2 regions of the Streptomyces sp. NPDC008092 genome follow, and region 2 is predicted to be linked to the other one. Evidence: riboswitches for the same ligand, from Rfam matches in the RefSeq annotation. Region 2 holds a riboswitch; the other holds the start of a gene.
The links. A riboswitch is a leader RNA that binds a small molecule or an ion and turns the genes downstream of it on or off. The one in region 2 is predicted to bind cyclic di-AMP.
Positions count from the first base shown of each region.

Region 1: linked by a shared signal. The riboswitch ahead of ACFZB3_RS04755 (peptidoglycan DD-metalloendopeptidase family protein) and the one ahead of ACFZB3_RS16985 (transglycosylase family protein) in region 2 are both predicted to bind cyclic di-AMP.

Region 1 is NZ_JBIBHY010000001.1:1,140,790-1,144,190, reverse strand. It holds gene ACFZB3_RS04760 (GDSL-type esterase/lipase family protein) at 1-327, opposite strand, end outside; gene ACFZB3_RS04755 (peptidoglycan DD-metalloendopeptidase family protein) at 606-1,577, opposite strand; cyclic di-AMP (ydaO/yuaA leader) riboswitch at 1,582-1,742, opposite strand; gene ACFZB3_RS04750 (alpha-galactosidase) at 2,050-3,401, opposite strand, start outside.
Region 2 is NZ_JBIBHY010000005.1:107,889-111,289, forward strand. It holds gene eno (phosphopyruvate hydratase) at 1-113, opposite strand, end outside; gene ACFZB3_RS16985 (transglycosylase family protein) at 561-1,244, opposite strand; cyclic di-AMP (ydaO/yuaA leader) riboswitch at 1,249-1,422, opposite strand; gene ACFZB3_RS16990 (transglycosylase family protein) at 1,617-2,612, opposite strand; gene ACFZB3_RS16995 (cytochrome P450) at 2,827-3,401, opposite strand, start outside.

The DNA.
Region 1 (3,401 bases), on a different contig from region 2:
GGCCTCGGTCAGCTGGGCCACGGCCCGCTCGAACCGCTCGGCCACCTCGTCGGGGTCGGTGCCGGGGCGGATGATGTCGTTGCCGCCCGCGCAGAAGGAGACCAGGTCCGGGGCGAGTTCCAGGGCCTGCGGCACCTGGTCCGCCACGATCTGGTCGAGCAGTTTCCCGCGTACGGCGAGGTTGGTGTAGCCGAAGTCGCCCTCGGGCCGCCGGTCGGACAGCAGTACCGCGAACCGGTCGGCCCAGCCGACGAACGCCCCGTCGGGGCCGGGGTCTCCCACGCCCTCGGTGAAGCTGTCCCCCACCGCGGCGTACGACCCGATCACTGATGCATTGTCACTCTTCGAATCGTCTCCCACATCGGACCATGATTCACCTTCGACTGTGACCTACGCGACCGTAATAAGGGGTTGACGCTCGGTGAGATAAGACACCCTTAAATACTTTGCCAATCCTGGAATAAGTCCCTGACCAGCGATGTTGAAGTGTCGATCGCGGGTGGGGACTCGCGCGGGACGGTCCGGCCCCGGAGACGCCGAAGGCCGGACCCGGGGATCGGGGGTCCGGCCTTCGGAGTGCGTGGGGCACCCGTGGGCGCGCCGGGTCAGCCGACGGCGACACCCTTGGAGCGGAGGTAGGCGACCGGGTCCACGTCCGAGCCGTAGTCGGGGGTGGTGCGGATCTCGAAGTGCAGGTGCGGGCCGGTCACGTTGCCGGTCGCGCCGGAGAGGCCGACCTGCTGGCCCGCGGTCACGGTCTGGCCGACCGAGACGGAGAGGGCCGAGAGGTGGCCGTACTGCGCGTAGTAGCCGTCGGCGAGCCGGATGACGACCTGGTTGCCGTAGGCGCCGCCCCAGCCGGCCGTGACGACCGTACCGGCGCCGACGGCCTTGACCGGGGTGCCGGTCGGGACGACGAAGTCGACGCCCGTGTGGTAGCCGCTGGACCACATGCTGCCGGCCACGTGGTAGCCGGTGCCGACGGCGCCGCCGGTCACCGGGAGGGTGAAGCCGGAGGCGGTCGCGACCGAGCCGTTCGAACCGTCCGAACCGTTCGAGTCGATCGAGGCGTTGGAACCGTTCGAGTCGGCCGAGGACGAGGTCGAGGTCGAGGTCGAGGACTGCGGGTTCGACCGGGCCTGCGGACGGGAGCCCGAGTCCGCGGAGTCCGTCGTGGCGGCGTGCCGGCCGCCGAGGGTCAGCCTGAGGCCGGGGTGGATCAGCGAGGGGTTGTCGCCGACGGCCTGCCGGTTGTCGGCGTAGAGCCGGTGCCAGCCGCCGCGGACGTGCTGGTCGCGGGCGATCTTCGAGAGATAGTCGCCGGGCACCACCGTGTACACGCGGTGTGCGGAATGCGCGGCGCCGGAATTCTGCGCGGCCGTCTCCTTGACCGCGGTCTTCTCGACCACCGGAAGCGACTGTGCGGCCTTTTCGGAAACGGACTGCGCAGCGGCCGCGTGGGCGCCGGTGGCCCCCATGAGCGGCAGGGCCAGCGCGGCGCCACCGGTTCCGGCGACGGCCATCGAGCGGGTGAAACGCTGGGACTTGGGACGGCGGTGCTTACCCTTCGCGGGCATGGCGCATTCCTCTCCTGCGCCTGCGAGGTGAGCTGTCGGGTTCGGGCTGGAGCTGCCCGGCCGCGCACCGTCGCGCGACTACACCCCTAGCCGTCCCGGGAACCGGAACAGGCGGTCATACCTGGTGGGTCCCCCGCTCCTGCCGGGCACGGGTGAGTGTGTGTGGGGACTCCGGGCGGCGGCAGGATTCGGCGTTCCGCCCGGATGTGTGGCGAACGTAAGCGAGTGAGACGGACGTGGACAAGCAGCCGGTTCCGGCCGTCCGAGTTTCACTTGATCCGTTTCCGGAAATACCGGTCACCCTCCGTGAATTCCGGCCTATTCGATTTTCCAACCTTCTTGGAAAGTGCCTGAATTACGTGAACATGACGCGCGACGGACGGTCACGAATATGACGCTCCTCACGCACGTCACGCCACGTCCCCTTATTCCACACCGAGTTGCAATGAAGCCACCAAATCGGGCATATACGTCAAATCCGGCGAAGTCGGATGACTGCCGCATCCAGGTCGCCCTTCAGCCCGGTGTGCAGCCCGTGGTGCAACAGAACGGCACCCCCGTGCACTTCGCCCGTCTCGCGGCATTCGTACGACGCCGCCGGGTCGAGCCCCTGGAGCCGCAGCGCCGGCGCCGGCTCGCCGTAGCTCTGCGCCTGCAGCCAGGCGAGGACGACGGTCTCGTCGCCGAGGGTGTACTGCACCGCGCTGAGCCCGCCGGCCGGCGGCCGCAGCCGGAACTGGTCGCCGCGCTGCACCTGGGGCCGGATCTCCTTGTAGAGCTCCACCCAGCGGCCGGCCTCGGCGAGTTCCTCCTCGGTCCACTGGGAGAGGTCGCCGCCGACCCCGAGCGCCCCGGCCATGGAGCTGACGAACCGGAAGCGCAAGCTGCTGACCCGGCCGTTGAGCTGGTGGTTCGGGCTGTCGGTGACCCAGGCGGACATCACCCGGGCGGGGTGGATCTGGCTGAAGCCGTGCTGGATGGCGAGCCGGTCCAGCGGGTCGGTGTTGTCGGAGGTCCACACCTCGTCGGTACGGCTCATGATCCCGAGGTCGATCCGCCCGCCGCCGCCGGAGCAGGACTCGATGGCGACGTTCGGGTGGGCCGCGCGGAGCCGGTCGAGCAGGGCGTACAGCCCCCGCACGTGGTCGACCCACAGACGCTGCGGGTAGGGCTCGCCGGGCCAGCCCGCATCCGTGAAGCAGCGGTTGAAGTCCCACTTGACGTAGTCGATCGGGGCGCTGGACAACAGGGTGTCGAGCTGCTCCCAGAGGTACTCCTGGACGTCCTCGCGGGCGAGGTTGAGCACGAGCTGGTTGCGGAGTTCCGTCCGCTTCCGTCCCTGCTGGTACTGCACCCAGTCGGGGTGCGCCCGGTACAGGTCGCTGTCCGCGTTGACCATCTCGGGCTCGACCCAGATGCCGAACTGCATGCCGAGGGCGTGCACGTAGTCGGCGAGGGGCTTGAGGCCCTTGGGGAAGCGGTCGGGGTTGGGCGTCCAGTCGCCGAGGCCGGCGCGGTCGCTGGTGCGGGCGCCGAACCAGCCGTCGTCCACCACGAACAGCTCGACGCCGATCGCGGCGGCCCGGCGGGCCAGGGTGGCCTGCTGCTCCTCGGAGATGTCGAAGGTGGTGGCCTCCCACGAGTTGAACAGCACCGGCCGGTCCTGGTCGGCGTCCGGGATGATGTGCGCCCGCTGGTAGGCGTGCCAGGCACGGCTCGCCCCGCCGAAGCCGCCGTCGGACCACAGGCCGGCGAAGACCGGGCTGGTGTACGACTCGCCCTCGGCCAGCATCAGCAGGCCCGAGTCGTCGTAGCCGGCGCCGC
Region 2 (3,401 bases):
GCGGCACGACCCGTGCTGCCGTCGTCGAGGCCGACCTCGACCTCGACCGTGGGGTTGCCTCGGGAGTCCAGGATTTCCCGGGCTACGACGACGTCGATGGACGGCACGAGCATCTCCTTCTTGGGATGTGACGCTGGTTGTGCGGGGCGCACGCGGGCCTTGGCGGCCCTTGCTCAGCCTTGCGACTAGAGCCTAACCGTCCCAGGGCCGTCGGCCGGCACGACCGACCGGCCCGTGGACACACAGACGGTACTCATTGTTCACGCGCGGAACAAAGGGGGTCCCGATGAAGAACGGAAGAAGAGCGGGCCAAGAAGGGGGCCGGACGCCGGACGGGGGGCCGGAGAGCAGGAGGGCGGCAAAGAGAAACCCCGCCCCGGTGCGTTCGGGGGAAAACGCACCGGAGCGGGGGTCCGTGGGGGACGGGGGTGACCCTCACGTGGTCTCCACTATGGGGACCACGGTTGTGCGGGAGCTGTGGTTCAGCTGGGCGCCGCTTAATACTTCCGGCCGGTACTTGCGGCCGATACCCGCGGCGGCCGCCCGTGCCGCGCTTCGCCCTACTTCAGGTGCAGCTGCTGGCCCGGGTAGATGAAGTCGGCATCGTCGACGATGTCCTTGTTCAGCTTGAACAGCGCCTGCCAGCCGCCCTTGACCTTGTGCTTCTCGGCGATCGAGCTGAGGGTGTCGCCCTTGACGACCTTGTACTCGCCGTCGCCCTTCTTGACCTTCTTGCCGGTCGGGGTGGTGACGGTCTTCTTGGCGGCCGGGCGCTCGGCGGAGCGGGAGGCGGCCTGGGTGTCGGTCGAGCGGGTGCTCGTGCCGGTGCTGCTGCTCGACGAGGAGCCGGCGGAGGAGCTGCCGGTGTAGGCGGCACCGGACAGGCCCGTGCCGCAGACCGGCCAGGCACCCTTGCCCTGCGCGGCGAGGACCTTCTCGGCGATCGTGATCTGCTGCGCCTTGGTGGCCTGGTTGGCCTGCGCGGCGTACTGCGTGCCGCCGTACGCGGCCCAGGTGGAGGCGGAGAACTGGAGACCGCCGTAGTAGCCGTTGCCGGTGTTGATGGCCCAGTTGCCGCCGGACTCGCACCGGGCGACCGCGTCCCACTCGGAGGCGGTGGCGGCGGAGGCGCTGCCGGCCGCCATCAGCGGGGCGGCGACGGCGACGCCGGTGACACCGGCGACAGCGATGGCGCGGACGGCCTTGGACGGACGACGGTGCTTGCCCTTGCCGGAGAACAGCATGGATCGATCCCCTCACCGACGCCTGCGAGGTGAGCTGTCGGGTTCGGGCCGGTTGAGTTGCCCGGCCGCACACCGTGTGTCGGTGCGCGGCTTCACCCCGAGCCGGATCGGCGGTCTCAACCACCGGCCCCGGCACTAACCTTGGGTCCCCCGCTCCTGCCTACGGCGCATGACGCGACGACTGTTCCCGGACGGCCGCTGGCAGGACTCGGCGTTGCGACGGCCGGGGCTCGTGGTGACGAGCGGCCTTGACCGTAAACAGGCGATCCGGTGAATTTCAAAGATGATCAGGGCTTCTGAGACTCATCCCACACTTTCACCAAAACGGACATTCGGCTCGAAGCGGGGCGCCAACTCCCGCCGCCTTTCGCCCTATTCGCTGCCGAGTTTCAGGGTCTGACCGGGAGCGATGGCGTTCGGGTCGGCACCGATGTCGGCCTTGTTCGCGTCGTAGAGCGCGCGCCATCCGCCGTCGAGGCCAAGGGAGTCGGCGATGGAGGCGAGAGTGTCGCCGTCGCGGACGGTGTAGGTGCCGCCGTCACGGGAGGCATGCCGGCCGGAGGAGGTGGCACTCTGACCTTTTGTCACGCTTTCGTCCGCCGAGCCGCCGCGGTGCTTGCCGCCGCTGCCGACGGCACCCGTGTCGACGAGACTCCAAGAGCCTCCGGTCTGCCACGAATTGTCCGAGTCGTCGGCTTCGGAAGCGGCCGAGCCCTCGCTCGCCTTCGAGGTGTCGGAGCCGGATGATTCCGACTTGTCCGTCTTGGTGGATTTGCCGGGGGCGTCCGACTTGGAGTCACTGTCGGCGCTCGCACTCGGCGAGGGGGTGGCGGACTCGCTCCCGGAGTCCGTGGCACCCGAAGAGGAGTCGGAACCGGAAGAAGAGGACGAGTCCGACAACCCGGAGGACGAGTCCGACGAGCCCGACGAATCCGAGGAACCGGATGAATCACCCGAGTTGTCGAGGCCCGTGTCGACGTTCACCGAGGCGTCGTCGGACGAGAGCCCGGCGATCAGGGCGCAGGTCCGCCAGGCCTTGGTGCCCTGGTCGGCGAGCATCTTCTCGGCGACCGCGATCTGCTGCGAACGGCTCGCCTGGTCGGGGGTGCCGGCGTACTCCAGGCCCCCGTACTCGCTCCAGTCGTCCAGCGAGATCTGGAGACCGCCGTAGTAGCCGGTGCCGTTGTCGGCGCTCCAGGAGCCGCCGCTCTCGCACTCGGCCACCTGGTCCCAGGTGGAGCCGTCGGCCGCACTGGCGTTCACCGCGCCGAGGAGCGGGAGGGCGATGGCGGAGCCGGTCACCCCGGCCGCGACGAGGAGTGCCGGAGCCTGGCGGGGGCGACGGTGACGACCGTTCCCGGAGAGCATGCGGAAACCTTTCGAGCGACAGCGGTGACCGGCGCGGCGGGTCCCGCAAGGGCGCCGCGCTGATGGGTGAACGTATCGGCAGACGATCACTTGTCACAAGTTAATGCCGCGTAGATCACGTGAAGATCACAGACTTGAACGCTGGTCACCTTTTGCCCGTACAGGTCGGCAGGGGCCCGCACGGGGCTTCAGCACAGGGCTTCAGCACAGGGCTTCAGCGACCGGTGGGCGTGAACTCCACCGGGAGCGTGCGCAGTCCCCGCATGATGAGCCCGCCGCGCCACCGCAACTCGCTCTCGTCCACCGCGAGTCGCAGGTCGGGAAGGCGGTTGAGGAGACCGGCGAGTGCGGTCTGCCCCTCCAGGCGGGCGAGCGGGGCGCCCAGGCAGTAGTGGATGCCGTGGCCGTAGCCGAGGTGCTGGTTGTCCCGCCGGGCGAGGTCGAGGGTGTCCGGCTCGGCGAACCGCTCCGGGTCCCGGTCCGCGGCGGCCAGGACGACCAGGACCGGGTCGCCGGGCTCGATGTGCTGCCCGCCGATCGCGACCGGCTCGGTGGCGAACCGCCAGGTGGCCAGTTCCACCGGCCCGTCGTAGCGGAGCAGTTCCTCGACGCCGGTCTCCAGCAGCCCGCGCTCGCCCGCGGCCAGGGACTCCAGCAGGCGTGCCCGCTGCCCGGGGTGGGTGAGCAGCGCGTACGTGCCGTTCCCGATCAGGTTGACGGTGGTCTCGAACCCCGCGAACAAGAGGATGAACGCCATGGCCGCGGCCTCGTTCTCGGTGAGGTGCTCGC